DNA from 2 places in the Geobacillus sp. TFV-3 genome. Region 2 is predicted to be linked to the other one. Evidence: predicted binding sites of a transcription regulator. Region 2 holds the regulator's gene; the other holds the start of a gene.
What was found. The regulator LexA, encoded in region 2, represses DNA repair genes until DNA is damaged. The targets are predictions, from matches to a motif close to CGAACATATGTTCG.
Positions count from the first base shown of each region.

Region 1 (15,488 bases), 1.0 Mb from region 2:
ATGTGACAGTCGAGCGCATAATTTGCCCGTTTTGCACGACAATCGGCTTTTTCGTATCCATGTCAGAGATGACATGGCCAAGTGCGCCATATGTTTTTGATTTGGGGTCATAAAATGTCATCGTCCCGATGCCGGCGGCCGAATCACGAATGTACAGGCCGATGCGGTACACATCGTCATGCTTATCTCTCAGCGGAACGAGCTTCACCGTCATGGAGTGCTGATCGCGCAGAATTTTTAGATGAAGCGGTTTTCCCGTTTTGCCGGCCTCCTCAATGAAAGGGGAGAGGTCGCTCATGTTTTCGATTTTTTGGCCGTTAATGCCAATAATGATGTCGCCGACTTGAATGCCGGCTGCCTCTCCCGGCGATTTTTTCCCGTTTTCGGTTTCGACAAGGTGGTAACCGACGACAAGAACGCCGACCGTATTGAGCTTGACGCCGATCGATTGTCCGCCGGGAATGACTTTGAGCGTCGGCAGCACGTTGACATCCACTTGCTTGATCGGCATTCCGGCAACCTGCAACACCATCGTTTCACGTCCCCGGCGTTTCGCCTTTACAGACAGAGAACCGTTTTTTCGCTCAATATTGAGCGTTTCGGGAGCGTTTCGGTCATTGACGGCCGCTTGCACAGGAAGGGAAGCAGCAGAAAATTCAACCGCATCGCCTTCAAACAGGACAAGCTGCTTTGGAATTTGCCAATATTCCTTCATCGGTTTGGAAAAAGCGATGGCCGTCAATATACCAAGGAGAAGCACTCCTGCGATTTTTCTCGCCGTTTCTTTATTCAATGTCGTCCACTCTCCTCGCTCCCGCCTACACCATGCAAAAACGGTTACAGTTTTAATTTTGCCTGAACCGGGGAAAATATAATCGCCCTGCCGATAAAAAAGCCGCCCGGAATTGGATGGACTTGCATCTGGACAGTTGCACGGCTTTTGGCTTATCTTTAATGGAAACACCGCAGTTCTCTTGAGGAGAGCGGGCGCTAAGTCAGAGCAGGCGGCATCAGCCTTCTTTGAGAGGGATGCTCCTCCCTTCGACGAACAGAGGAAACAGGAATCAATGTTTCATTTTCGCCGCCAGTTCCAACAGCTCTTTGGCATGCCGTTTCGTCAGCTCCGTCATCTCGACGCCGGAAATCATCCGCCCGATTTCCTTCACTTTCTCCTCCTCATTGAGCTTCCTGACGACCGTCTTCGTCCGTTCCCCATCCGTCTCTTTGGCGATCAACAAGTGCGTGTCCGCCATCGCGGCGACTTGCGGCAGATGGGAAATGCAAAGCACTTGCGACTGGCTGGCGATGCGGTAAATTTTTTCCGCCATCGCCTGGGCGACGCGTCCGCTGACACCGGTGTCGACCTCATCAAAAACAATCGATGTCACTCCTTGATGTTTGGAAAAAATCGTTTTCAACGCCAGCATAATGCGCGACAGCTCTCCGCCGGAAGCGACTTTGACGAGCGGTTTTAACGGCTCGCCGACGTTCGTCGAAATGTAAAACTCGACGACATCGATGCCATCTTCTTGGAACCTAACCGGCACGCCGTCGACCAACGGGGCATCAAGCGATCCTTGGCGCTTGGCAAATACGATGTCAAATTTCGTTTTGTCCATGTACAAGTCTTTCAGTTCTTGATGAATGCGTTCAATCAGGCGCCGGGCATATGTTTGCCGAACAGCGGTGACGTTTTTCGCCTCCGTGAGCAACTCGTCCGTCACGGCAGCGAGCTGCTGCTTAAGCTCATGCACATGCGTTTCACGATTTTCGATTGTCTCGATTTCCTCGGCGATCGTCTCGGCATAGTGCAAAATATCAGCAATCGTCGCCCCGTATTTTCGTTTGAGCTGCCCGATTTCCGCAAGACGGCTTTCAATGACATCGAGCCGTTCTGGGTCGTACTCCATCTCCTCAATTTGATCGCGCAGCTTGTACATGACTTCCTCGAGCAAATAGTAGCAGTTCGCCGTCGTTTCATGCGCATCTTTGAGCGCTGCATCCATGCCTGCGACGTCATCGAGATGGCGCATCGCCTCCCCGATGGAGTCAAGCCCGCGTCCCTCTCCGGAGAGTGCCTCATAGCTTTTCTGCAGCGCGGTGTAAATTTTTTGAAAATTAACGATTCGAACTTTTTCCTCCATCAGCCGCTCGTCCTCGCCGGGCTCGAGCGCCGCCTGCTCGATTTCGCGCAGCTGAAACGTCAGCAAATCAAGCCGGTGCGCCATTTGCTGTTCATTTTCGCTCAGCTTTTTCAATTTGTTTCCGAGCTCCTCATACCGCTCATAGACGGCGCGGTAGCGGGCAAGCGCCTCTGCCGCCTCCAGGCCGCCGAACTCGTCTAAAAGCGGCAGATGGCGGGACGGATCCATCAGTTCTTGATGTTCATGCTGGCCGTGAATATCAACAAGCGTCGCTCCGATGTCGCGCAGCACCGCTGTAGTGACGAGCTTGCCGTTAATACGGCAGACGCTTTTGCCGTTAGCCAAAATATCGCGGCGCAACACGATCATGCCGTCGCTGGCATCGATGCCAACGTCCGCGCATTTTTGCCAACATGGATGGCCATCATCATCAAGCAAAAACAGCCCTTCAATTTCCGCCTTTTCCGCCCCAAAGCGAACAAATTCAGCGGAACCGCGTCCGCCGATTAACAAATGAATCGCGTCGATGATGATCGATTTGCCGGCTCCCGTTTCGCCGGTTAACACTGTCAGCCCTTTGTCGAACGACAACGAGAGCGACTCGATAATGGCGAAATTTTTAATCGACAGCTCGGCGAGCATTTCACCACTCCTTGCCTGTCCGATTGATTTCTCTTTTGATTATAGCACATATGTTCGTATTTGCAAGCGAGGACCACCCTGTCGTTCCGTCCTTGAACGTGGAACGGAAGCGGGGCCGGTCCTCGACTAGAGCATGGACAACAGCTGGTCGGACACTTTTTCCGCATCTTTCGGCGTACGGCAGATGATTAGGCACGTATCGTCGCCGCAAATCGTACCGACGATTTCGTTCCAATCCAAATTGTCGAGCAAAACGCCGACGGCATGGGCGTTGCCCGGCAGCGTCCGCAAGACGAGCAAGTTGCCCGTTCCGTCAAGCTTCACAAACACATCAACAAGCGCCCGCTTCAGCTTTTGCAACGGATTGAAACGCTGGTCGGACGGAAGGCTGTACTTGTAGCGGCCGTTGGCCATCGGCACTTTGACGAGTTGCATTTCTTTAATGTCGCGCGAGACGGTCGCCTGGGTGACGTTAAAGCCAGCTTCTCTCAGCCGTTCGACAAGCTCGTCTTGCGTTTCGATGTCATGGTTCATAATGATTTCACGAATTTTAATATGCCTTTGCCCTTTGTTCACATTGCGCCACCTCTTTGCTTGCAAAATGCCACGCTGTTGTTCCCCGACCGCCGCTATTCGCCGCGCCCCTCTGTCCTGTCGCCGCGCAAATGGGCATGCGCTTCACGTACGATATGTGCGATCGGCATCGGCAGACGGTTTTCCCCTTTGTGATTTTCTCCCGAATAAACAGCGTGAAGCAAAAACTCAATGTTGCCATCGCCGCCCGTAATTGGCGAATAGGATAAGTGCAAAACATCGAATCCTTCCGCGCAGGCGAATTGAATGATCGATTCGAGCACTTCCTCGTGAATGTTCGGGTCACGAACAACCCCTTTTTTGCCGACCTTTTCCTTGCCGGCCTCAAACTGCGGCTTGACGAGAGCAATCACATCGCCGCCCGGCACAATGACCGTCTTGACGACCGGCAGAATGAGCCGCAACGAAATAAACGAGACATCGATGACAGCTACTTCCGGCAGCCCTTTCGTAAACTGATCCGGCGTCACGTAGCGGAAGTTCGTCCGCTCCATCACAACGACGCGCTCGTCTTGACGCAGCTTCCAGGCAAGCTGGTTGTAGCCGACATCGACGGCATACGTCAGCTTCGCTCCATGCTGCAAGGCGCAGTCGGTGAAACCGCCGGTCGACGCGCCGATGTCAAGAACAATTTTATTTTCCACGCGAATGTGAAACTCGCGCAACGCTTTTTCCAGTTTCAACCCACCGCGGCTGACGTACGGAAGCGGGTTGCCTTTCACCTCAAGCGGAATGTCGGCTGGCACTTTTTCCCCGGGCTTATCGAGTCGAACGTCGTTTGAATAGACAAGCCCGGCCATGATCGCTCTCTTTGCCTTTTCCCGCGTTTCCGCCAGCCCTCGTTCGACAAGCAACACATCGAGCCGTTCTTTTTTCCCTTTCATGTCTCAAGCCCTTTTCTGTTTTCTTGGCGCCATCATTTTGATGCGGTCGATGATATGGGCCGACGTCAGCCCGATTTCATTGAGCAGCTCGTTGACGCTTCCATGTTCGATAAAGCGGTCCGGGATGCCCATCCGTTCGATGACCGCTCCGTGGTAGCCATGATCATGAGCAAACTCCAACACAGCACTGCCAAAGCCGCCTTGCAGCACCGCCTCTTCAACCGTTAAGATCGGCAGGCGGCTTTCAAGCAGTTCGTGAAGCATCGCTTCATCCATCGGCTTCAAAAAGCGGGCGTTGACGACTTTCACCGATATGCCGTCTTTCGCCAGCTCGTCGGCCGCCTTAAGCGCCATCGAAATCGTCGTGCCAAACGTCAAAATCGCCGCATCGCAGCCGTTGCGCAACACTTCCCACGTGCCGATTGGGATTTCTTTCAGCTCCTCATCAAGCGGTACGCCAAGCCCGTTGCCGCGCGGGAAACGCATGGCGATTGGCCCGTCGTCGTAGCGGATGGCGGTGTACACCATGTGCTGTCCTTCGTTTTCGTCTTTTGGCATCATCAACACCAAGTTCGGCACATGGCGCAAAAAGGCGATGTCAAACACCCCTTGGTGCGTTTCGCCGTCCGCCCCGACCAACCCAGCGCGGTCAATGGCGAAAAAGACATTTAAGTTTTGCCGGCATACATCATGGACGACTTGGTCATAGGCGCGCTGCAAAAACGTCGAATAAATGGCCAAAAACGGTTTCATCCCTTGCGTCGCCAATCCAGCCGCGAGCGTTGTCGCGTGCTGCTCGGCGATGCCAACATCAAACATCCGATCTGGGAACTCGCTTGCGAACCCTTCCAGCTTCGAGCCGACCGGCATCGCCGGCGTAATCGCGACGATGCGCGGGTCGGTGCGGGCGAGCCGGCGCACAGTTTCGCTGACAAGCGCGCTCCATGACGGACCGGCCTCTTTCGTTTTGACAAAAGCACCGGTTTCGATTTTGTACGGCCCTGTGCCGTGCCATGTGCCGACTTTGTCGTTTTCCGCCGGACTGTATCCTTTCCCTTTTTTCGTGATGACATGCACTAGCACCGGACCTTTCATCTTCTTCGCATAGCGCAAGTTCTCAAGCAAATCCTCAAAATCGTGGCCGTCGACCGGACCTAAATACGTAAACCCAAGTTCTTCAAAAAAGACGCCGGAGACAAGCAAATATTTCAAGCTGTCTTTCAGCCGCTCGGCGGTCGCCGCCAGCTTGCCGCCTACCGCTGGGATACGCTTGAGCAGCAGCTCCAGTTCATCTTTCACCCACTGGTATTTGCCGGCGGTGCGCAACCGACCGAGGATGTTGTGCAACGCGCCGACGTTCGGGGCGATCGACATTTCGTTGTCGTTTAAGATGACAATCATATCCGTTTTCTCATGCCCAATATGATTGAGCGCCTCAAGCGCCATGCCGCCGGTGAGCGCCCCGTCGCCGATGATCGGCACGATGTATTCATCCGTCCCTTTCAAATCACGGGCAATCGCCATGCCCATCGCCGCCGACAGCGACGTCGAGCTATGGCCCGTTTCCCACACGTCATGCTCGCTTTCGCTCCGTTTCGGGAACCCGGACAGCCCCTTGTATTGGCGGAGCGTGTCGAACGCAGCGGCGCGTCCGGTCAAAATTTTATGCACGTATGACTGGTGTCCGACATCCCAAATGAGCTTGTCTTTTGGGCTGTCGAATTCGCGGTGAAGGGCGATCGTCAGCTCAACAACCCCTAAGTTTGGGCCGATATGTCCGCCCGTTTTCGACAACTTCTCAATTAAAAACCGCCGAATCTCGGCGCTTAACCGTTTCAGCTCAGGAATGGACATGTTTTTGACAACGCGCGGATGGTCAATTTTTGTCAAATCCAACAAAGATCACTCGCTTTCATTCTGTCGTTCTCCGAGCCGTTTCTCCTCGTACAGGTAGTATTTATTATACATGATCCGGCGCGAAAAATCGACTTTTCCCGCCAACGCAGCCCGTCACCACTAGAACGAGTTTTGTGGTATCTATAGAACTTGCGGCGGCCGCCCGGCGGAAACAACCAAAAAAACAAGGCCGCCTCCGCCCCGATGGAAAGCGAACAACGGGAACAAGAGGCCGCCGCCCCGCATCAGTCAGTGATCGCGGACCGCGACAAGCTCGCAAATGTAGGCAAGCACAGTGCCATCCACCTCAGCCTGCCGCAAATGGCGCTTCGCAGCATCAATATGAAACGTCAGCTTCTCTTTGGCGCCATCCAGCGAGAGCAGCGCCGGATACGTCACTTTCTTGTTGTCATGGTCGCTGCCGACTCGCTTGCCGATTTTCTCTTCCGTCCCTTCAATGTCCAAAATATCGTCGCGAATTTGAAAAGCAAGACCTAAATGCGCGGCGAACTCGTTGAGTTCGCGCGTCTGGCGACCATCGGCGCCGCCGAGCAGGGCGCCGGCGTGCACGCTGTATTGCAACATTTTCCCCGTCTTATGGCGGTGGATGTATTCCAGTTCCGCAAGCGCCAGCGTTTTTCCTTCCGCCTCCATATCAGCCGCCTGTCCAGCGACCATGCCTTCCGGGCCGGCCGCCTTTGCGAGCTGCTCGATAAGCTGCAGACGGACGGGAGGCGGCACGCGATCATCATCGATTTCGGCGATCAACTGAAAGGCATACGTCAACAAAGCGTCCCCAGCCAAAATGGCCATTGCCTCGCCGAACACTTTATGGTTGGTCGGCTTGCCGCGCCGCAAATCGTCGTTGTCCATGCTTGGCAAGTCATCGTGAATCAGCGAATACGTATGAATCATTTCAATGGCGCAAGCGACTGGCAGACCGATCGCCGGGTCTTTGCCAAGCGCTTGGATGGTCGCCAGCAACAAAAGCGGGCGGATTCGTTTGCCGCCGGCCTCAAGCGAGTAGGCCATCGCCTTTTTCAGCGTCTCCGGCCCACGAAGCCGCGCCATATAGGAGGAAAGCGCCGCCTCCACGGCCCGTTTTTGTTCGTTGAGAAACTGTTCAACCGAAAGCTTCGCCACCTGTCACTCCTCCTCCGGCGAAAAAGGGACAAGCTCGCCGTCTTCGCGCAGCATGTACTCCAACTGTTTCTCCACATGCTGCAATTTATCATGGCAAAGCTTGGACAGTTTCATGCCTTCTTGAAAAAAGGCGATCGCCTCCTCAAGCGGCACGTTCCCTTCCTCGAGCTTATCGACGATTTCCTCCAGTTTTTTCATCGCTTCTTCAAACGTCATCTCTTTTTCTTCGCTCATACCGTACTCTCCTCCACTCCCGTCACTTGACAATCGACTCGTCCGTCTTGAACTTGAATAGAAAGATGCTCGCCGATGCGAAGCTGTTTCGTTCGTTTCACGAGCTCACCCTGCTCATTGTACACCAAGCTGTAGCCCCGCTCCATGATGCGAAGGGGGCTTAGCGCCTCAAGCCGGGCGAGGTTGGAGCGAAAGCGGAACCGATGGCGCTCCACCGCAGTGCGCATTGCTTTTTCCAGCGCATTGGCGGCCGCCTTTTGCCGTTCTTTCATCCGCTCAAGCTCTGCAGCCGGATGATGCCGCCATAGTCTCATGTCAAGCTCATGCAGCCGCTGGCGATGTCTGTCGACGAGTCGTTCGCGTTGGCGGCTAAGCCGCTCAAGCAACGCATCAAGCTGCTGTTCTTTTTGTTCATAGAGCCGCTTGGGATAGCGGAATGCGTAGGATCCTTGCAACCGGCGAAGTTGCTCTTTATCAGCGGCAAGCCGCTCTTTCATGGCGCGGATGAGCCGCCATTTCCGCTCGGCGAGCCGCCTAGAGATCTCCCCAACATGCGGCGCCGCCATCTCAGCTGCTGCCGTCGGCGTCGGCGCCCGCAAATCGGCGACAAAGTCGGCGATCGTAAAATCTGTTTCATGGCCGACAGCGGAAATAATCGGAATTTTTGAGGCAAAGATGGCGCGGGCGACGATTTCTTCATTGAACGCCCACAATTCTTCGATCGAGCCGCCGCCACGGCCGACAATCAGCACATCAACCCCGCCGAACGCATTCGCCCGTTCGATGGCGCGCACAACGGAGGGCGCCGCCCCGTCCCCTTGAACGAGCGCTGGAAACAAAATGACTTTGGCGAGCGGATAGCGGCGGCGAATCGTCGTCATAATATCGCGCACCGCCGCTCCAGTCGGCGATGTGACAACACCGATGCAGCGAGGAAAGGCTGGAAGCGGCTTTTTATGGGCCGGGGAAAACAACCCTTCCGCCTCGAGCCGCTGCTTCAGCTGTTCGTAGGCTAAATAGAGGCTTCCGACGCCTTCGGGCTGCATTTCTTTCACATACAGCTGATAGTTGCCGTTCGGTTCATAGACGGAAATTTCCCCGCGCGCGAGCACGCTCATCCCGTCTTCGGGGCGGAACGGCAAATGTTGGTTGTAGCCGGCGAACATGACGGCGGCGATGCGTCCTTGGCTGTCTTTCAACGTAAAATACATATGGCCGCGCGCATGCTGCTTAAAATTCGAAATCTCGCCCTTCACCCATAGATCACGCAAATGAGGGTCGACGTCAAACTTGCGTTTGATGTACTTCGTCAGCGCCCCGACCGTCACATATTTGACTTCCACTGCACTTGCCCTCACTTTGCGGCCAGCTGCCGGGCCGCTTCAATCGTGTTGTGCAAGAGCATCGTAATCGTCATCGGCCCGACCCCGCCCGGCACCGGCGTCATATAGCCAGCCACTTCTTTTACAGTGTCAAAATCGACATCGCCGCACAATTTGCCGTTCTCAAGCCGGTTGACGCCGACGTCGATGACAACCGCCCCGGGCTTGATGTGTTTGGGGCCGATGAGGCGCGCCTTGCCGACAGCGACGATCAAAATGTCCGCCTGCCGAGTGATGGCGGCCAAATCCGGCGTTTTCGAGTGAGTGTAGGTGACGGTGGCATGTTCACGCAAAAACAGCTGGCCAACCGGTTTGCCGACGATGTTGCTTCGGCCGACGACGACAACGTGCTTGCCGGCGATGTCAATGCCGGCCGATTGCACCATCACTAAAATGCCATGCGGAGTGCACGGGAGAAACGCCCGTTGGCCGATCATCATTTTTCCGACATTGATCGGGTGAAACCCATCGACATCTTTTTCCGGTGCGATCGTTTCAATAACCGACCATTCGCAAATGTGATCCGGCAGCGGCAGCTGCACTAAAATGCCGTGCACCGCTGGATCGACGTTTAACTCGCGGATTTTCGCAAGCAGCGTCTCTTCGTCGATCGCCGCTGGAAACGTGTAAAGGAACGAGCGAATGCCGACCTCGGCGCACGCTTTTTGTTTTCCTTTTACATACGAATGCGACGCCGGATCGTCGCCGACTAGAATGACGGCCAGCCCCGGCTCAACGCCGTCCGCTTTCAACTGTGCGGCTTGATCCGCCAATGCGGTGCGAATCGTTCTCGCCATCTCCGTTCCGCTAATGATTTGTGCTGTCATCGTGTTTCGTTCCCCTCTCCTCGTTCATCATTCGAGATCAGACCGTGATGCAGCCGGTTTTATTTTTGCAACGCCGCCTTCACTTTCGAAAGCACGCCGTTGACAAAACTTCCGGATTTCCAATCGCCGAATTTTTTCGCCAGCTCGACCGCCTCATCGAGGCTGACGTTTATCGGCACATCATCGGCGTATTTCATCTCGTACGTCGCCATGCGCAAAATGGCGCGGTCAACGTTGGCGACACGTTCAAGCGCCCATTTTTCCAAATTGGCGCGCAATAGCTCGTCAATCTCCTCCTGGTGCTCGACGACGCCAAAGACGAGCTGGCGCAAAAACGGATCGATGTCGCCGCCGCCCGTGACATTGTCGAGCGCCTCGTCTGGAGGAATGCGTCCGACATCGATTTGAAACAGCGCCTGCAACGCCTTTTCCCGTGCTTCATGCCGCTTCATAGCGGTCCCCCTTTCCAAAAAACGAACATTCACAATGAAATCATATCATATTTTTCGGGAAAAACCACCCTTTTTCCCACAAATCATTCTTGTTGCCGTTGACAGCGCCATAACGGCCTCGTTCATTACAATAACAAACTTTGGCCAAAAAAACAAAAGGCAGCCGCCGAAAAAGCAACTGCCTTGCGAGATCACTGTTCGACCACGCCTTGTTCCTGCTTGCCGCCCTCAAACTGGATGCCGACGATATGAACGTTCACTTCGCTCGCCTCGAGGCCGGTCATGTTCCAAAGCGCCTGGCGCACATTTTCCTGCACCTTTTTTGCCACGTTCGGAATCGATGCGCCAAACTGGACGAGGCAATAAAGATCGATGACGACGCCGTCGTCGCGCAAATCAACCTTGACGCCTTTTCCATGGTGTTTCTTTCCAAACCGTTCGGCGACGCCGGCGGCAAAATTGCCGCGCATTTGCGCGATGCCGTCGACTTCTGACGCCGCGATGCCAGCGATCACCTCAATCACTTCCGGTGCAATTTCCACCTTGCCGAGCGCCGGGTACGCTTGCTCTGTTTCAAAAACATGCTCAGACATAAGGCACCTCCTATTCCGCCTTCATAATATCATATAACTCCAAAAACTTCGTATTAAACTCACCGCTTTGAAATTTCTCATGCTCCATTAATTTTATGTGGAACGGAATCGTTGTATGAATGCCTTCAATGATGAACTCCGAAAGCGCCCGTCGCATGCGGGCGATCGCTTCCGCACGCGTCGGCGCATGAACGATCAATTTGGCGATCATCGAATCATAATACGGCGGGATCGTATAGCCTGGATAGGCGGCAGAATCGACGCGCACGCCCGGGCCGCCCGGCGGCAGGTACATGGCGATTTTCCCCGGCGACGGCATAAAGTTTTTCGCCGGATTTTCGGCGTTGATCCGGCACTCGATCGCCCAGCCGTTAAACGTGACGTCCTCTTGGGTGATCGACAGCTTTTCACCGGCGGCGATGCGGATTTGCTCCTTGACCAAATCGATGCCGGTGATCAGTTCAGTGACCGGATGCTCGACTTGAATGCGCGTATTCATCTCCATGAAATAAAATTGTTTGTTCCGGTGGTCATAAATAAATTCAACCGTACCAGCGCCGGTGTAGTTGACCGCTTTCGCCGCCTTGACCGCCGCCTCGCCCATCTTCCGGCGCATCTCGTTGTCAAGGGCCGGCGACGGCGCTTCCTCGACCAGTTTTTGCAGCCGGCGCTGGATCGAGCAGTCGCGCTCGCCGAGATGAATCGTATTGCCGTACGAATCAGCGAGCACTTGAATTTCGACATGGCGGAAATCTTCGATATATTTTTCAATATAGACGCCTGGGTTGCCAAACGCCGTCGCCGCTTCCTGCTGGGTGATGTTGATGCCTTTGACGAGCTCACCTTCGTCGCGGGCGACGCGGATTCCTTTCCCACCGCCGCCGGCCGTCGCTTTAATGATGACCGGATAGCCGATCTCTTCGGCAATCGCCCGCGCCTCATCAAGGCTTTCGATAATCCCGCGCGACCCAGGCACGATCGGCACCCCCGCCTCGCGCATCGTCTCGCGAGCGATGTCTTTAATGCCCATTTTTGCAATCGCTTCCGGACTTGGGCCGATAAATGTCACATTGCATTCACGGCACAGCTCGGCGAACGCTTCATTTTCCGCCAAAAACCCGTAACCGGGGTGGATGGCGTCACAGCCAGTCAGCGTAGCGACGGTCATAATGTTTGTGAAATTTAAATAGCTGTCTTTCGAAGCGGTCGGCCCGATGCAGTACGCCTCATCAGCCAGCTGCACGTGCAAGGCGTCGCGGTCGGCTTGCGAAAAGACAGCGACCGTCTCAATCCCAAGCTCGCGGCAGGCGCGGATGATGCGGACGGCGATTTCCCCGCGGTTCGCCACCAACACTTTTTTGATCATCGTCCGTTCTCTCCCTTATTCAGGCTTGACTAAAAACAACGGCTGGCCATATTCAACGAGCTGGCCATTTTGCACGAGCACCTCGACAATTTCGCCATCGACTTCCGCTTCAATTTCATTAAACAGCTTCATCGCCTCGATGATGCAAACGACCGTATCTTTTTTCACTTTGTCGCCCGGCTTCACATACGGCGGCTTGTCCGGCGCCGGCGCTGCGTAGAACGTGCCGACCATCGGCGACGTAATTTGATGCAAATTGCTTTCCACAGCCGGCTTTGCTTCTTTGACCACCGGCGTTTCCGCTTTCGGCGACGGCGCTTCCGAAGCCGCTGCTTGAACGGGAGCAGCTGGAGCCGGTTCGACCTCTGCCGGAGCGGCAGGCGCCGTCGGCGCCACCGCCGTCTGTGCGGCCGCAGCCGACGCAACGGCAACAGCAGCCGTTCCTTTTTTCATATGTACTTTTGTTTCGCCTTGTTCGTATACGAATTCGTCAATCGAGGACTGATCGACTAAGCGGATCAATTCACGGATTTCTTGAATTTTCATCGATCTCACACCTTTCTCCAAGTATCGTGCAGCCAGCTCGTTCCCGGCAGGCGGTTTCAAATGTGTTCATAACGATTATACACACAACAGCAGGACAAACAAAAGACTTTTGCGCAAAAAAGAAGCTGCCCTAAAGAGCAGCGCGTTCATCCAGCCGGCTGAAACTCAACCGTCACGTATTCAGCATCGGGTATTTCTTTTTTCACCATATGAATGACTTCATTCGCCGATTTCGCTGAGCTTTGTTTCGCTTTGATCGTCACGCGCACTTGGTTGTCATCTGCGCGCACGAGCACGTCTTCATAACCGCCTTTCGATTTGATGAGCGTCTCCAACGTGGCTTCTTTTTCGGACAATGCTTGCAATTTTTCAATTTTGTCGAGCGCTTCATTTTTTTCCTCCGCCGTCGCGTTCGCTGAAGCGACAATGGCGTTCAGCTCATCGCGCAGCCGGCTCCGTTCATCCTCAATTTTCATGCGCAGCGCTGTAAACAAGTCGTCGCCCGTTCCGCCAGACGCGGACGGCTTTTTCGCCTCTTCGACAGCAACGCTCGGCTGATCGGTTGTTTTTTCCGTTTTCTTATTGGCGGTAAAGGCCGGACTGTCATTCATATTTTTTGGCGCTGTCACGTAATAGACCGACAGCACAACGACCAAGCTCAACATCGTCAATAGCCATACGGTTTGTTTTTTCAACATGCCGATCTCCTCCCCTTACCCGGTCATTTTTTCGGCAAGACAGCGACGCGGTAGCTCGGAACGTTTAACACGCGCGTCACCGCCTCGACGATCCATTTTTTGATTTGCAAATTGTCCGCCCCTTTGGCGACAACGAGAACGCCGCGGATGTCCGGCTTTTTCGTGGCGACGACAAGCGGAGTTTCTTCTTCGCCGTTATGAATAATGATGACTTCTTCATTGGTCGACTCGTTTTCGATCGTCCGCTTCCCGCCTTCCTTGTCGCTCTCTTCGGTCGTTTGCTGTTGGGTGGAACGCTTCTTCTCGTACACTTTCAGCTCCGTTGAATCGAGATTGACGACGACGGTGACATCGTCCACCCCTTCAATCGCCTCGAGCGCGGCTTTCAGTTCTTTTTCGTACCGCTCCTCATAGGCGGCGATCACTTTTTCCTTCGTCTCCTTGCTTGCCAGAAATGCCGGCTCGGCTGGAGCGGACGGCTGCCCGGCGGAAGATTTTGATGCAGCCTCCTCCCCATTGTTCGTCCAATGGCTTGCCGCCATCAAGGCGATCCCGGCCAACAGCAGGACGATGACGTACGAAAACGGCCATTTTTTCTGTGCTCCTTCTCCTCCCCCGTCTTTCGGCGATGAAGAAAAGATCCGTTTGATGTGCGGCAGCATCCCCCCTATTCCCTCCCCCTAAATTGCACGTCAATTTTATCTTCATCGATTTCCCATCGGCCGGCGAGAAAAACGCGCACCTCCTCTGCCAGCGAAGCATCGCCCTCCGGCAAAGCCGGCGGCTTCGTCGTATCGATGACAACCGGTTCCACCGAACCGGCTGACTTCTGTTTCGAAAGGACGACCTCAATCGTCTTGATGTCATCCGGCATGCGCCAGTCGTCGCCTGGCTTGGCGTAAACGTTGACATCCGCTTTCAACCCATACTTTTCCATCAACTCCTCATTGACATCGTTTTCGAGCTGGACAGCCATTTGTTTTAAAATATATGCGCGTTGCGAGGCTTGTATTTCTTTTTTCTGCTGTTCGATTTGATTTTTTATTGCCTCTTCCCCCTCACGACCGTTGGAAAAATGGACGAGCGCCGACGCGATGAGCTGCTCGGGATCAACGGAAGCGAGCCGAAGCACCGGAGCGAGCATCACGAGAACGAGCATAAGCCCGACTGCCATTTTCACGTATTTTTGCATCGTCCCCGACGGCAGCAAAAAATCGATGATGACAGCAAACAACAAAAACAAAATGATGTTTGTCACCCACTCAATGACTAGCTGCATAGCGCTCCCCCTAGCGGACCATCATCGTAATGTTCCCGGCCATCACCATGACGGTGAGGCTTAAGAAAAACATGAGCGACACAATGAGCAGCGCCGCCAGCACGTAGGCGATGCTTTTGCCGATGATGTTGAGGCAGGACAATACCGGTCCGCCGCCAAGCGGCTGCAGAAGAGCAGCCGATAGTTTGTAGACGATGACGACGGCGAAAATTTTCACCGCTGGAAAGATGGCGATCATTAGCAAAATCGCCGCCCCGACCAACCCGACAGTATTTTTCAACAGCATGGAAGCGGCAACGACCGTATCGGCGGCATCGGTGAACAGCTTGCCGACGACCGGGATGAAATTGCCGGTGACAAATTTCGCCGCCCGAAGCGCTACGCCGTCAGCCACGGCCGCTGTCGCTCCGCGCACGGACATGACGCCAAGGAACACGGTCAAAATAAGACCGAGCAAACCGAGGGCAGCTTTGTTGAACAAATCGGCGAGCTGAGTCGCCTTGTAACGGTCGCTGAGCGTACTGACGACAGAAAGCAGCGCAGCCAGAAGCAAAAGCGGCAAGGTGACATATTCAACGATCGTGCCGGTGGTGTTCATCACAAACAAAATGAGCGGGTGGAAAAACGCCGCCGATGCGACCCCGCCGGAAGTGGCGAGCAGGGCGAGCAGCAGCGGAACGAGGGCGATGATGAAATGGCTCATCGTCCGCACCGCCTCAAGCGCATAATCCGCCGCGAGGCGAAAGCTGTTTAAGGCGATCAACAAGAGCACCATATAGACGACCGCCTGGGCGATCTTGCTTACTTC
Region 1 is NZ_MPSP01000001.1:1,143,877-1,159,364, reverse strand. It holds gene spoIVB (SpoIVB peptidase) at 1-793, opposite strand, end outside; gene recN (DNA repair protein RecN) at 1,065-2,786, opposite strand; gene ahrC (transcriptional regulator AhrC/ArgR) at 2,913-3,362, opposite strand; gene BJQ97_RS05885 (TlyA family RNA methyltransferase) at 3,416-4,264, opposite strand; gene dxs (1-deoxy-D-xylulose-5-phosphate synthase) at 4,268-6,160, opposite strand; gene BJQ97_RS05875 (polyprenyl synthetase family protein) at 6,410-7,303, opposite strand; gene BJQ97_RS05870 (exodeoxyribonuclease VII small subunit) at 7,307-7,537, opposite strand; gene xseA (exodeoxyribonuclease VII large subunit) at 7,534-8,880, opposite strand; gene folD (bifunctional methylenetetrahydrofolate dehydrogenase/methenyltetrahydrofolate cyclohydrolase FolD) at 8,892-9,746, opposite strand; gene nusB (transcription antitermination factor NusB) at 9,806-10,198, opposite strand; gene BJQ97_RS05850 (Asp23/Gls24 family envelope stress response protein) at 10,390-10,791, opposite strand; gene accC (acetyl-CoA carboxylase biotin carboxylase subunit) at 10,802-12,157, opposite strand; gene accB (acetyl-CoA carboxylase biotin carboxyl carrier protein) at 12,173-12,703, opposite strand; gene BJQ97_RS05835 (SpoIIIAH-like family protein) at 12,850-13,401, opposite strand; gene spoIIIAG (stage III sporulation protein AG) at 13,425-14,063, opposite strand; gene spoIIIAF (stage III sporulation protein AF) at 14,069-14,680, opposite strand; gene spoIIIAE (stage III sporulation protein AE) at 14,691-15,488, opposite strand, start outside.
Region 1: the regulator LexA is predicted to act here: its motif matches at 2,830-2,843, upstream of recN (DNA repair protein RecN).

Region 2 (15,488 bases):
CGCTTCCAGTCAACACCGCGGCGACGATGACCGCACTTAACGGATGCCCCATTTTGACGGCATACAGCGCTCCTTGGATGGCAAACGCCGACAGCCCAAGGGCGTCAAAAAAGTTGCCCCATCGCTTCCACGGCGGCAGCATTTGCTTCGGAAACAAATACACAACCGTCATCGCCGCCAAAGCGACAAGAAAGAGCGGCTCTTGTTCCCATAACGCCGACACAGGCACCCCGATCAGCAAATTGCGCACCGCCCCGCCGCCAAAGGCGGTGACGATCCCTAAAATGTACACCCCAAGCAAATCGTACTCCTCTTCCATCGCCACGATCGCCCCGCTGATGGCAAACGCGACCGTGCCGATAATGCTCAATACTTCCCACGTCATTCTTGCTGTTCCTTTCCGTGCGGTGTTCTTGTATCATTGTAGAGGCAAAAGCGGCGGAAAATCAATCGTTTTTTTGGAACGAACTAGCAGACCAACGGTGGAATTTGGTATCATGAACGTAGGGAACATGTTCGCCGCGAGGGAAAGGAAGGGGGATGCCATGAGCCGTGAACAAGCGATCCTTGTCGGCTGCCAGCTCGCCGGCGTCGACGATGAGCGGTTTCGCTATTCGATGGAGGAGCTCGCTTCGCTCGTTGCGACGGCGAACGGCGAGGTTGTGGCAGAATTGACGCAAAAACGTGAAGCGCCGCACCCGGCGACGTATATCGGCAAAGGGAAAACGGAAGAGCTCGCCGCGTTGGTCAAGCAGCTGGAGCCGGACGTCGTCATTTTCAATAGCGAGCTCTCTCCAAGCCAAGCGCGCAATTTGACAAGAATGCTTGGCGAGGTGAAAGTGATTGACCGGACGCAGCTGATTTTAGACATTTTTGCAAGGCGTGCCCGCTCAAAAGAAGGGAAGCTGCAAGTCGAGCTCGCCCAGCTGGAGTATATGCTGCCGCGCCTTAGCGGCCAAGGAGAGGCGCTATCCCGCTTGGGCGGGGGCATTGGGACGCGCGGTCCGGGGGAAACGAAGCTGGAGACCGACCGCCGCCATATTCGCCGACGCATTGACGACATTAAAGCTGAGCTGCGGCGCATCGCCGAGCATCGCGGGCGGTACCGCGAGCGTCGGCAAAAAAACCAAGCGTTTCAAGTGGCGCTCGTCGGTTACACAAACGCCGGCAAATCAACGATTTTCAATCGGCTGACCGCTGCGGATTCGTTCGAGGAAAATTTGCTGTTTGCCACGCTTGACCCATTGACGCGCAAATGCGTCTTGCCATGCGGCTACACGGTGCTTGTCACCGATACGGTTGGGTTCATCCAAGACTTGCCGACGACGCTCGTCGCCGCGTTCCGCTCGACGCTTGAGGAAGTGAAAGAGGCCGATTTGTTGCTCCATGTCGTCGATTCGTCGCATCCGGACTACGCCGCGCACGAGCGGACGGTGTTGCGGCTGCTCGCTGAATTGGGGGCTTCTTCCATTCCAATGGTCACGGTGTACAATAAAAGTGATCAAAAAACGCCGGAATTCATTCCGACAACAACTGCTTCCATCGTGATGAGCGCGCTGTCCGCCGTCGACATTGATCGGCTCCGCTATTTTCTTGAAGCGGCGGTGAAACAGCAAATGGCCTGTTACGACGTGTCGATCCCAAGCCGTGAAGGAAAATTGCTCGCTCGGTTAAAATCGGACACCATTTTGCACGAATGGCACTATAATGAGCAAGGTGGCACGTACGACTGCCAAGGGTACGTGCTGCCAACGCACCCCTTGTATGGGGAGCTGCAACCATTCCAACGATAGAAAGGGTTCATCTATGTTTTGGACGCAATGGAAACACGGAGAAACGATTGCTCTTCTCATCGAGGAAATCGAAGCACAAATCGCGCCGATTCACCACCGCATCGATGAACGGGTCGATGTCAACCAATACCGCGTGCTTGAGAGCTTCCGCCGCCATCAAGTGAGCGACGCCCACTTCATCCCGTCGACCGGCTATGGCTATGACGATACCGGCCGCGATACGCTCGACCGTATTTACGCCGACGTCTTCGGCGCCGAAGCAGGCCTTGTACGGCCACAAATCATTTCCGGCACGCACGCGATTGCGATCGCGCTGTTTGGCGTGTTGCGCCCGGGCGATGAATTGCTTTACATCACGGGCGCTCCGTACGATACGCTTGAGGAAATCGTCGGCGTCCGCGGCCGCGGCATCGGTTCGTTGAAAGAATTTCAAATCAGCTACCGGAGCGTGCCGCTTACAGAAGACGGATCAGTCGACTTTCCAGCTGTTCGCGAAGCGATCCACGAGCGGACGAAAATGATCGGCATTCAGCGCTCGCGCGGCTATGCGGACCGGCCGTCGTTTACTGTCGAAGAGATCGGCGACATGATTGCATTCGTCAAGTCGATCAAACCGGATGTCGTCGTGTTTGTCGACAATTGCTACGGCGAATTCGTCGAAGAGAAAGAGCCATGCCATGTCGGCGCCGATTTGATGGCCGGCTCGCTCATTAAAAACCCGGGAGGGGGATTGGCGAAAACGGGCGGCTACATTGTCGGCAAGCGGGAATATGTGGAGGCGTGCGCCTATCGGATGACCTCGCCGGGCATTGGAGCGGAAGTCGGTCCGTCGCTTTACAGCTTGCCGGATATGTATCAAGGCTTTTTCCTTGCGCCGCACACCGTGGGCCAGGCGCTCAAGGGGGCGGTTTTTACGGCGGCGATGCTCGAGCGGATCGGACTAAAAACCTCGCCATCATGGAAGGCGAAGCGCACGGATTTGGTTCAGTCCGTCCGTTTTGACGATCCGGAACAAATGGTGGCGTTTTGCCAAGCGATTCAGGCTTCCTCCCCAGTCAACGCTCATTTCACTCCGTATCCGAGCGACATGCCCGGCTATGAAGACAAAGTGATCATGGCCGCCGGCACGTTCGTCCAAGGGGCAAGCATTGAGTTGACGGCCGACGGGCCGTTGCGCCCCCCATATGTCGCGTATGTGCAAGGCGGATTGACGTATTCGCATGTGAAAATCGCCGTCTGTTCCGCCATTGAGCGTTTGCTTGAACAGCGGTTGATTTGTTTGTGAGGAAACGTCACGTTTCATTGACTCATTTCCTAACATTATGGTAAAATAAAGGTATCAAAAGCGAGGAGGAATTGGCATGAGCAGCCAAATTCGTCGTTCCATGCCATTGTTTCCGATTGGGATTGTGATGCAGCTGACCGACTTATCGGCCCGGCAAATCCGCTATTATGAAGAACATGGCCTCGTCACGCCGGCGCGTACGGAAGGCAACCGGCGGCTGTTTTCGCTCAATGACATTGACCGCTTGCTCGAGATTAAAGATTTGATCGACCAAGGAGTCAACTTGGCGGGCATTAAGCAAATTTTTGCCGCGCGGGAGGAAGGGCGCCACGGGCAGGCGGAGAAAGTCGAAAAAGCAGGAAAACCGAAGCTGTCGGACGAAGAACTGCGCGAAATTTTGCGGAATGAATTGCTGCAGGCCGGCCGGTTCCAGCGCGCATCGCTTCGCCAGGGAGATCTCGCTCGCTTCTTTCATTAATGACGGAAAATGATTTCCGAGCCGGGGAGGAGTTTGGACATGGCAAAATATACGCGTGACGACATTCTACACATCGTCAAAGAGGAAAATGTCAAGTACATCCGCCTGCAATTCACCGATATTTTGGGCACGATCAAAAACGTCGAAATTCCGATCAGCCAGCTGGAGAAAGCGCTTAACAACAAAATTATGTTTGACGGGTCGTCGATCGAAGGATTTGTCCGCATTGAAGAGTCGGATATGTATTTGTATCCGGACTTGGATACGTTCGTCATTTTCCCGTGGACTGCAGAAAAAGGAAAAGTCGCCCGCTTTATCTGCGACATTTACAACCCGGACGGCACGCCGTTTGAAGGCTGTCCGCGCTATAACTTAAAGCGGATGCTGAAAGAGATGGAAGCGCTCGGCTTCAACGCCTTTAACTTAGGAGCTGAGCCGGAATTCTTCCTCTTCAAGCTTGACGAAAAAGGACACCCCACGATGGAGCTGAACGATCGCGGCGGCTATTTCGATTTGGCGCCGACGGATCTCGGGGAAAACTGCCGGCGCGACATTGTGCTCGAGCTTGAGGAAATGGGGTTTGAAATCGAAGCGTCCCATCATGAAGTCGCTCCGGGCCAGCATGAGATCGATTTTAAATACGCCCATGCGATTAAAGCGTGCGACGACATTCAAACGTTTAAGCTCGTCGTCAAAACGATCGCCCGCAAACACGGATTGCATGCGACCTTTATGCCGAAGCCGATTTTTGGGATCAACGGTTCAGGAATGCATTGCAACCTGTCGCTGTTCCGCAACGGTGAAAACGCCTTTTTCGATCCGAACGGCGACTTGCAGTTGAGCGATACGGCGCGGCAGTTTATCGCGGGCGTGCTGAAGCATGCGCCGAACTTTACGGCGGTGACGAACCCGACCGTCAACTCGTACAAGCGGCTTGTTCCAGGCTATGAGGCGCCGTGCTACGTCGCTTGGTCGGCGCGCAACCGCAGCCCGCTCATCCGCATTCCCGCTTCGCGCGGCATGAGCACGCGCATTGAGGTGCGAAGCGTTGACCCGTCGGCCAACCCATACTTGGCCATGGCGGTGCTTTTAGCCGCTGGGCTTGACGGCATTCGCAACAAGCTCACTCCTCCGGCGCCAGTGGATCGAAACATTTACGTCATGACGAAAGAAGAACGGCTCGAAGAAGGCATCGTCGATTTGCCGGCAACGCTGCATGAAGCGTTGGAAAACTTGAAGTCGGATGAAGTGATGGTTCATGCGCTCGGCAAACATTTATTCGAGCATTTCGTCGAGGCGAAAGAAATTGAGTGGGATATGTACCGGACAACGGTTCATCAATGGGAATTGGACCAATATATGGAACTCTACTGATTCATAAAAAAAGCTGCCCCGTTTTTTTCAGGGCAGCTTTTTTTATGGGCGCAGGCCGGCACGAGTCAGTCGAACAGGCGATAGACGCCGATCACTTTGCCGAGAATCGTGCAGTCGCGGACGATGATCGGCTCAAGATGGGCGTTTTCCGGCTGCAGGCGGATGTGATCCTTTTCCTTGAAAAACCGCTTCACCGTCGCCTCATTGTCTTCCGTCATGGCGACAACGATGTCGCCGTTGTTGGCCGATGACTGCTGGCGGACGATGACGTAGTCGCCGTCTAAAATGCCGGCTTCGATCATGCTGTCGCCCATCACTTCAAGCATAAACACCTGCTCCTCGCCGACGGCGAGCCGCTTCGGCAGCGGAAAGTAGCCTTCGATGTTTTCCACCGCTGTAATCGGTTGGCCGGCTGTCACCTTGCCGATGATCGGCACCGAGATGATCTCCTCTTTTTCTCTCTCCTTGGTCATATCGTTGTCCAAAATTTCAATGGCGCGCGGCTTCGTCGGATCGCGGCGGATGTACCCTTTGCTTTCTAGGCGCGCAAGATGCCCGTGGACCGTCGAACTTGACGCCAGTCCAACCGCTTCCCCAATTTCCCGCACCGACGGAGGATAGCCTTTTGTTTTTACTTCCTGTTTAATAAACTCTAAAATTTGCTGTTGCCGTTTCGATAGTTTCGTCATTCTTTAACACCTCTCGCCACATCGTTTGCTTTCATTATACCATGAGGAAGATGAAAAAACAAACATAAGTTCGAATTTTTTGTTGACACAAACAAATGTTCTTGGTTATAATGAAAGCAAGCGAACAAACATTCTGGAAAAGGGTGGGGGAAATGGAGAAAACGTTGCTGCATTACTTTCTGTTTTCATTTTTGTTTGCGCTCGTGTTGGCGGGGTTCGTTTACGCCAGCAGCCCGGTCGATAAAAAAGAATACGTGACGATCACGGTCGCTCCCGGCGATACGCTTTGGGGGCTGGCAAAACAGTACGAGCAGGAGCATCATATGCCGCCTGATGAGTTCATCCGCTGGGTCGTCGATGCCAACCATTTGCCGAGCCCGCGCCTTGCCGCCGGTGAACAAATTGTCATTCCTGTGTTAAAATCAAAGCAGGGCGGCTCGGTGGCCGTCAATCAGTGATGGAAAGAAGGGATGGGCCATGAGGGCGGTCATTTACTGCCGAGTCAGCACGGACAAAGCTGAACAGGAAACGTCGCTCGCGAGGCAGCGAGATGAGCTCGAGCGGCTGGCGGCCGAGTGTGGATTGGAAGTCGTCAAAGTGATCGCTGAGCAGGCGAGCGGTTATGAAGCCGACCGCGACGGCGTGTTGGAGCTGCTTTCGCTTTGCGAGGAAGGCGAGGTCGATGTGCTGCTCATTCAAGATGAAACGCGGCTTGGGCGCGGCCATGCGCGCATGGCGGTGCTGCATTGCTTGAAAAAGCAAGGGGTGAAAATATACAGCGCCAGCCATCGCGGGGAGATGCCGCTGTCGGAGGCCGATGAGATGGTGTTATCCATCATCGCTATTGTCGAGGAGTACCAAAGAAAAATACATAACGCCAAAATTAAGCGCGGCATGCAGCGGGCCATCGCCCGCGGCTACCGGCCGGAGCGGAACTTAAGGCGCCGGGGCGAAAACGCCGGGCGCGACCGAATCGATCTGCCGGTTGAGGAGATCGTCCGCTTGCGCGAGCGCGGACTGACGTTTGCTGATATTGCCGCGACGCTGAGAAGCTTTGGCTACGAGGCGTCCAAGGCGACCGTCCATCGCCGTTACCAGGAATATATGGACGAGCAACAAAGGCGGTGTTGATTGTGTGCGGCGCCTGGCCCTAAAGCGGTGAGCGGGCAAAAGGAAACGAAGATGCCATCGTTGCCATTTTCCTGGTTGATCAGATAAGATAAAACAGAGTGAGAATATGGCAGATAGGAGAGATGATCAATGCTTGCCAAACATAAATTAGCCCGCATCAATGAACTGGCAAAAAAAGCGAAAACCGGCGGCTTGTCGGCCGAGGAGACGCTGGAACAAGCGAAGCTGCGCCGCGAATACATTCAAGCGTTCCGCAAGACGATGACCGATATGCTGCATACGGTGACGGTCATTGACCCAACCGGCAACGACGTGACGCCGAAAAAATTAAAGGAAAGCCAGCGGCGGCGCTTCCATTAAACGATCGAAAGAGGGGCGGCCCGGAAAATAACGTTGTACAAGCCGATCGATTTTCTATATGATAGTAAATGACACCATGTTGATGAAAGGGAGGAAGACGATGGCGCATTCAATCGAGGAGTTGGCGATTACGACGATTCGAACGCTGTCGATTGACGCGATCGAAAAAGCGAAATCTGGGCACCCGGGCATGCCGATGGGCGCGGCGCCGATGGCGTACACGCTTTGGACGAAATTTATGAATCATAACCCGGCGAATCCAAACTGGTTCAACCGCGACCGGTTTGTCTTGTCGGCCGGGCACGGGTCGATGCTGTTGTACAGCTTGCTCCATTTAAGCGGCTACGACGTATCGATGGATGACTTGAAACAATTCCGTCAATGGGGAAGCAAAACGCCGGGCCATCCGGAATACGGCCATACGCCGGGCGTGGAAGCGACGACGGGACCGCTCGGCCAAGGGATTGCGATGGCGGTCGGCATGGCCATGGCGGAACGGCATTTGGCGGCTACATACAACCGCGACGGGTTTGAGATCATCAATCATTATACGTACGCCCTTTGCGGCGATGGCGACTTGATGGAAGGCGTGGCGAGCGAAGCTGCGTCACTCGCCGGCCACTTGAAGCTCGGCCGCTTGATCGTTCTGTATGATTCGAACGACATTTCCCTTGACGGCGAGCTTAACTTGTCGTTCTCGGAAAACGTCGCCCAACGTTTCCAAGCGTACGGTTGGCAATATTTGCGCGTTGAGGACGGCAATAACATTGAAGAAATTGCGAAAGCGTTGGAAGAAGCGCGGGCGGACCTCAGCCGGCCGACGCTCATTGAAGTAAAAACGACGATTGGCTACGGCGCGCCAAACAAGGCGGGCACGTCCGGCGTCCACGGCGCTCCGCTCGGCGCGGAGGAGGCGAAGCTGACGAAGGAAGCGTACCGTTGGACGTTTGCCGAAGATTTTTATGTACCGGAAGAAGTGTACGCTCACTTCCGGGAAACGGTGCAAGAGCCAGGAGCGAAAAAAGAAGCGGAATGGAACGAACAGTTCGCCGCGTACGAACGGGCGCATCCGGAATTGGCCGCCGAGCTGAAGCGGGCGATTGAAGGGAAGCTTCCGGAAGGCTGGGAGGCGGCGCTGCCGGTGTATGAAGCGGGCAAAAGCCTGGCGACCCGCTCATCGTCCGGGGAAGTGCTCAACGCCATCGCCAAAGCGGTGCCGCAGTTTATCGGCGGTTCGGCTGACTTGGCGAGCTCGAATAAAACCTTGATCAAAGGCGGCGGCAACTTCCTGCCGGACAGCTACGAAGGGCGCAACATTTGGTTTGGCGTGCGCGAGTTTGCCATGGGGGCGGCGCTCAATGGCATGGCGCTTCATGGCGGGTTGAAAGTGTTCGGCGGCACGTTCTTCGTGTTCTCTGACTATTTGCGTCCGGCGATTCGCTTGGCGGCGCTCATGGGCTTGCCAGTCACCTACGTCTTGACGCACGACAGCATCGCCGTCGGCGAAGACGGCCCGACGCACGAGCCGGTCGAACATCTCGCTTCGCTTCGGGCGATGCCGAACTTGTCAGTCATTCGACCGGCTGATGCCAATGAAACGGCGGCGGCATGGCGGCTGGCGCTCGAATCGACGGACAAGCCGACCGCGCTCGTCTTGACGCGTCAAGATGTGCCGACGTTGGCGGCAACAGCTGAGTTGGCGTATGAAGGCGTGAAAAAAGGGGCGTACGTCGTTTCACCGGCGAAAAACGGCGCTCCAGAGGCGCTGCTGTTGGCGACTGGTTCGGAAGTCGGTCTGGCCGTAAAAGCGCAAGAAGCGCTCGCCGCTGAGGGCATCCATGTCTCCGTCATCAGCATGCCATCGTGGGACCGTTTCGAAGCGCAGCCAAAATCGTACCGCGATGAAGTGCTTCCGCCGGCCGTGACGAAGCGGCTCGCCATTGAAATGGGCGCGTCGCTCGGTTGGGAGCGCTACGTCGGCGCCGAGGGCGACATTTTGGCCATCGACCGATTCGGTGCTTCCGCTCCGGGAGAGAAAATCATGGCCGAGTATGGCTTTACGGTTGACAACGTCGTCCACCGCACAAAAGCGCTGCTCGGCAAGTAACCGGGAAAGCTGTCCTTGCGTTGTTGCAGGGGCAGCTTGTTTTTGTGAAAGATGGCTGCGCCTGGGTCAAGTATTTTCGGGGTTGAATCGAGGGCAAAAGCTAGTTCGTGACGTGTTGCCTGTTTGCGGCCTCATGGCCGCCGCAAACAAAAATCGACAATGTTAGTGAAAAAACTTGCCGTTAATAGACATATTTTTCCCCTTTCCTTTTCTATAATAGAAAATAGATGAACAGAAATGGGGGATGGGGCATGATCCGCTATTGGATTTATTTATTGAATGACGATGTGGCGTCGCATTACCGCCATCGGGCGGAAAAAATTGTCGAACTGCTTCGTGAGCATCAATACGCGAAAGCGCCGCTGAAGGCGATTTGCCGCAAGCAAGTCGAATTTATCACCGAACGGCTGTCATTTTCGCGTCTGGAACTCGGCTTAAAGCAATATTTTGCCGGCCGCGTCGGCAAAAATTTGGAGCGCAATATGTTTGTTTTGCAAAACGACGCCGGCGAGGAAGCGTTGCTTGTCGTGCAAAAGCGCCGTTTGCTTCTTGTCGCTGACAGCGCGCCGCTTGCCGCGGACATCGGCCAGGCGCTCGCTCGGCTTTCGCCGACGTTTTTGGCGGTCGACGCTGATTTTGCCGATTACTGTTGGCTGTCCGCGCCTCGGCAAGGAAGAAAATTTGCGTAATGAAAAGATTTTTGTCGCGAAATATTGTCTAATGACGCATCGTTTAGTACACTGTTAGGGAGACAACAAGAAGGAGGAAAATCGCTGTTATGTGGGGTACGATTCTCGTTGGCGTGCTGGCGCTCATCGCCGGGGTGGCGATCGGATTTTTCGTCGCCCGCAAAACGATGATCAATTATTTGAAGAAAAACCCGCCGATCAATGAACAAATGATCCGGATGATGATGATGCAAATGGGCATGACTCCGTCGCAGAAGAAAATCAACCAGATGATGAAAATGATGAACAATCAACTGAAATAAGCGAAACGGACACTCGATCGAGAGTGTCTTTTTATTTTGTCAAAATGTTCTTTCAAAATTTTTTTAGTTTTGTTACAATAATATGGCGATTGTTCGTCAGCCAAATGAAAGGAGGGCGGGCCTTATGCGCGTGTTTCGCGATTTGTTTTGGTTTTTCCGCCAAGAAAAGAAGGCGTATATCACCGGCATTTTCATGCTTGTCATCGTGGCGTTTTTGGAGATAATCCCGCCGAAAGTGATCGGCTTGTTGGTCGATCATATGAAAAACGGCACGATGACAAAAGAAGTGCTCATCCGCTGGCTCGCCGTCCTAGCCGCGGTTGCGGCGGCGCTTTATGGGCTCCGCTATGCTTGGCGCATTTTCATTTTCGGTTCGGCGGTCAAGCTCGCCCGCCAGCTGCGCAACGAGTTATACCAACATTTTACGAACATGTCGCCGTCGTTTTACCAGCGGAAGCGGATCGGCGATTTAATGGCCCATGCGACGAACGATTTGCAAGCGATTCAGCAGACGGCTGGAAGCGGCATTTTGACGCTTGTTGACTCGGTGACGCTTGGCGCGTTCGTGTTGGCAACGATGGCGTTTTCGATCAGTTGGAAGCTGACGTTGATCAGCCTATTGCCGATGCCCGTGATGGCGGCGGCGACGAGCCGCTATGGAACGATGCTCCATCGTCGGTTTTTAACGGCGCAAGAGGCGTTTTCATCGCTGAACGACAAAGTGCAAGAAAGCATCAGCGGCATTCGCGTTATCAAGGCGTTCGGCTATGAGGAACACGATGTCGAGGCGTTTCGCCGCCAATCGGAAGACGTCGTGGCGAAAAACATCGCCGTCGCCAAAATTGACGCTTTGTTCGACCCGACGATCGGGCTGCTTGTTGGGCTGTCGTTTTTTCTCGCTGTGGCGTTTGGCAGTCAAATGGTTCTGGCGGGCGAATTGACGATCGGCGAGCTTGTGTCGTTTACGGCCTACCTTGGCTTGCTCATTTGGCCGATGTTGGCGTTCGGCTGGCTGTTTAACATTGTTGAGCGAGGGCGCGCTTCGTACGACCGGGTGCGGGCGCTGTTGGCTGAACGAGATGAAATCAACGAACGTCCTGATGCCCTTCACATCGCTCCGCAAGGCGACGTTGAGTATGATGTTCGTCAATTTGCCTATCCGGGGGAGGCGAAGCCGGCGCTTCGGGACATTCGTTTTCAGCTCAAGCGCGGGGCGACGCTTGGCGTCGTCGGCAAAACGGGGGCGGGAAAAACGACGCTGCTTCGCCTGCTGCTGCGCGAGTTTGACGGTTATGACGGCGAGATTCGCTTCGGCGGCCGCGACATCCGCGATTATACGCTTTTCGCGCTCCGTTCGGCGATCGGCTACGTGCCGCAAGACCATTTTTTGTTTTCCACTTCCATCCGCGACAACATCGCTTTTGCGAAACCGGAAGCAAGAGAGGATGAGATAGTCCGAGCGGCGCGGCTGGCCGATATTCATGATGACATTTTGCAGTTTCCCGACGGGTATGAGACGGTCATCGGCGAGCGCGGCGTTTCCCTATCCGGTGGGCAAAAACAGCGGCTGTCAATCGCCCGGGCGCTTCTCATTGACCCAGAAGTGCTCATTTTTGATGACGCGTTGTCGGCCGTGGACGCGAAGACCGAGGCGCGGATTTTAGCGGCGCTCAAACAGGAGCGGCGCGGAAAAACGACGATCATCGCCGCCCATCGTTTAAGTGCGGTTGAGCATGCCGATTGGATTCTCGTCCTTGACGGGGGGCGAATTGTGCAGGCCGGAACGCACGAGCAGCTGATGGCAGAAGACGGCTGGTATCGTGACATGCACCGACGCCAGCAGCTTGAGGCGCTTGCGGAGTGACAACAGGTCTGAACGTTCGAGATCTCGTCAAAAACGAGCGGAGCGAAAAGCCTGAAAATACAAGTTGTTTGTGAGATAGGGGGAAGTGGATGAACGACCGATGGCTGACAACAAAAGAGCAGCGGCGCGTCTTATGGCGGCTGCTCGCTTATATGGGAAGATACAAAAAGGAAACTGCACTTGCATTTGCGCTTCTTCTGTTGGCAACGGCCGGGGAGCTTGCCGGGCCGTATTTGGTGAAAGTGTTCATTGATGACTATTTGGTGCCGGGCCGCCTTGCTTTTGGACCGGTGGCGGCGCTGGCCGCCGCCTATCTCGGTGTGCTCGTCTTGAAAACAATCATTTCCTACTTCCAGCTTGTCGAGTTTCAGCGGCTCGCTTTGCACGTCATTCAAGCGCTGCGGATGGATGTGTTTGCGAAAGTGCACCGGCTCGGGATGAGCTATTTTGACCGGACGCCGGGCGGAAGCATCGTTTCGCGGGTGACGAACGATACAGAAGCGATCAAGGACATGTTCATCAGCGTCCTAGCGGCCTTTGTGCAAAACGGCTTGTTTGTCATCGGCGTGTTTGTCGCCATGTTTTCGCTTGATGCTAAGCTTGCTTTGTTTTGCCTGTTCATCCTTCCGGCGATCGCGTTCATCATGCACACATACCGACGCTACAGCTCGGTGTTTTATCAAGAGATGCGCGAGCGGCTGAGCGAACTGAACGCCAAATTGAACGAATCGCTGCAAGGAATGGCCGTCATTCAAGCGTTCCGCCAGCAGCGCCGTTTATATCAAGAGTTTGCCGCCGTCAATGAAGCGCATTACAAGGCGGGGATGAAAAACATCCACCTCGATGGACTGCTGCTTCGACCGGCAATCGATGTGGTGTATATGTTGTCGATCATGGTCGTGCTCAGCTTTTTTGGCATCACGGCGCTTGACAGTCCAGTTGAGATCGGTGTATTGTACGCGTTCGTCAACTATTTGGAGCGCTTTTTCGAACCGGTGACGCAAATGATGATGCGCCTGTCTCTTTACCAGCAGGCGATCGTTTCCGCCTCTCGCGTGTTTGCCCTTCTTGATCATCAAGAAGAGGCGCCGGCCAATCCAAATTGGTCGCCGCATGTGATCGAGCGCGGGGAAATCGAATTTCGGGATGTCAGCTTTTCCTACGACGGCAAACGGGATGTGCTGAAACGGCTGTCGTTTGTCATCCGTCCAGGCGAGACGGTCGCGTTTGTCGGCCATACCGGCAGCGGCAAAAGTTCGATCATCAATTTGCTTATGCGCTTTTATGAGTTTGACCGCGGCGATATTTTGCTTGACGGACGCTCGATCCGCGATTACTCGCGCGTCGAGCTGCGCCGCCGCCTCGGTCTTGTCTTGCAAGATCCGTTTTTGTTTTACGGGACGGTCAAAGAGAACATTCGCATGTATAATCAGGAACTGGACGACGAAGCCATTAAGGAGGCTGCTCGGCTCGTGCAGGCCGATGCGTTTATTGAACAATTGCCCGGCGGCTACGACCATGTGCTCGCCGAGCGCGGGGCGACGTTATCAAGCGGTCAGCGCCAGCTTCTTTCCTTTGCTCGCACGATCGCTGCCGATCCGAAAATTTTGGTGCTCGATGAGGCGACCGCCCATATTGACACCGAAACAGAGGAAGCGATTCAAGATGCGCTCATGCGCATGCGGAAAGGGCGGACAACAATCGCCATCGCCCACCGTTTATCAACGGTCCAAGATGCCGATCAAATTTTCGTCCTCCATCGAGGCGAAATTATCGAGCGCGGCACACATCAGCAACTGCTGGCGCAAAAAGGGCTTTACTACCAAATGTACTTGTTGCAAAACGGCCTTGTCGACGTCCATGCGTAAATGGCGGCGTTTTGCCGCCCCTGCTTGGAAGAAAAAGAAGAAAGCGCCATGTCCCGCCTAGCGGGAGGCGCTTTGTTTTCGCTGTTTCATTTGTTCATGCTGATAGGCGTTGAGCAGTGTGTCGAGTTCCTTGCTGATTTTCATGGCCGCCGCCGAGTTTAACCCCATTTTGGCCACCGTGTCGACAAGCTCCATCCGCTTTTGTTCAATCAAGGTCAACAATTTGCATTTCGGCACGAATCGACCGTCCTTTGCTTGAAGTATTGTGTATGGTGCTTTATACTATTTTATCAGTGAACGCCAAAATGGAAAATAGAAAAATTGACCAGGAACAATGAGAAACACGTTACGGGAAGAAGGAATTCTGTTAAAATAAAAAGTAAAAAAGCAGGGGCTGGTTCACCAATGAATGATCTCAATCTATTTTTAGCGTTCGGCGCCGGGTTTTTGTCGTTTATTTCTCCGTGCTGCCTGCCGCTTTATCCGGCGTTTTTATCGTATATCACCGGCGTGTCGGTCAGCGAGCTGAAAGAGGAAAACGCGATGATGAACCGCCGCAGCTTATGGCATACGCTTTGTTTTTTGCTTGGCTTTTCTCTCATTTTTATTTCGCTTGGCTTTGGCACCTCGCTGCTTGGAAGGCTGTTTGTTGATTATCAAGATGCGATCCGGCAAATCGGCGCGGTCGTGATCGTCGCTCTCGGCCTCGTCGTCGCCGGGCTGTGGAAGCCGGCGTTTTTGCTGAAAGACCGGCGCATTTCGTTTCGTGAACGGCCGTCGGGATATGTCGGCTCCGTGCTGATCGGCATGGCGTTCGCCGCCGGTTGGACGCCGTGCATGGGGCCGATTTTGGTGGCGGTTGTCGCTCTAGCCGCCACCAACCCGGGCTCAGGAATGGTGTATATGCTTGCTTATACGCTCGGATTTGCCGTTCCGTTTTTCTTGTTGTCGTTTTTTATCGGCAAGCTGCAATGGATCCGCCGCCATAGCGCATCCATCATGAAGGCGGGCGGCTATGTCATGGTGGCGATGGGCGTCGTTTTGTATTTTGACTGGATGACCAAGCTGATTGCTTATACGACAAGCTTGTTTGGAGGGTTTACTGGTTTTTAGCGGCTGTTGTTGGAGGAATATCGTTGAGGAGAGGGCGATGGAAAGATGGCTGCCATTTTAATTGCTGACGATGCAAAGTTTATGCGGATAACGCTGGCGCGCATACTGGAAAAAACGGATCACACCGTAGCCGGTGAGGCGGAAAACGGCAAAGAGGCGGTCGAGCTGTATCGCCGGCTGCACCCCGATCTTGTCATCATGGACATTACGATGCCGGTCATGAATGGGATTGAAGCGGTGCGGGCGATTAAGGAGATCGATCCCGGGGCGAAAATCATCATCTGCTCGGCGCTCGGGCAGCAGCGCATGGTCGTTGAGGCGATTGAAGCCGGCGCCGCTGACTTTATCGTCAAGCCGTTTGAAGAAACCCGCGTGCTCGAGGCGATCGCCCGCCTTTTGTAGGCACGCTTGTAAACGAAGGCGCCGCTTATGACC
Region 2 is NZ_MPSP01000001.1:2,141,989-2,157,476, reverse strand. It holds gene BJQ97_RS10880 (trimeric intracellular cation channel family protein) at 1-385, opposite strand, end outside; gene hflX (GTPase HflX) at 546-1,793, shown strand; gene BJQ97_RS10870 (methionine gamma-lyase family protein) at 1,807-3,078, shown strand; gene BJQ97_RS10865 (MerR family transcriptional regulator) at 3,155-3,556, shown strand; gene glnA (type I glutamate--ammonia ligase) at 3,596-4,930, shown strand; gene lexA (transcriptional repressor LexA) at 4,996-5,619, opposite strand; gene yneA (cell division suppressor protein YneA) at 5,772-6,077, shown strand; gene BJQ97_RS10845 (YneB family resolvase-like protein) at 6,097-6,750, shown strand; gene BJQ97_RS10840 (DUF896 domain-containing protein) at 6,880-7,110, shown strand; gene tkt (transketolase) at 7,211-9,217, shown strand; gene sirA (sporulation inhibitor of replication protein SirA) at 9,469-9,906, shown strand; gene BJQ97_RS10825 (YneF family protein) at 9,996-10,208, shown strand; gene BJQ97_RS10820 (ABC transporter transmembrane domain-containing protein) at 10,333-12,072, shown strand; gene BJQ97_RS10815 (ABC transporter ATP-binding protein) at 12,162-13,940, shown strand; gene BJQ97_RS10810 (aspartyl-phosphate phosphatase Spo0E family protein) at 13,998-14,177, opposite strand; gene BJQ97_RS10805 (cytochrome c biogenesis CcdA family protein) at 14,346-15,053, shown strand; gene BJQ97_RS10800 (response regulator) at 15,099-15,455, shown strand; gene BJQ97_RS17955 (hypothetical protein) at 15,483-15,488, shown strand, end outside.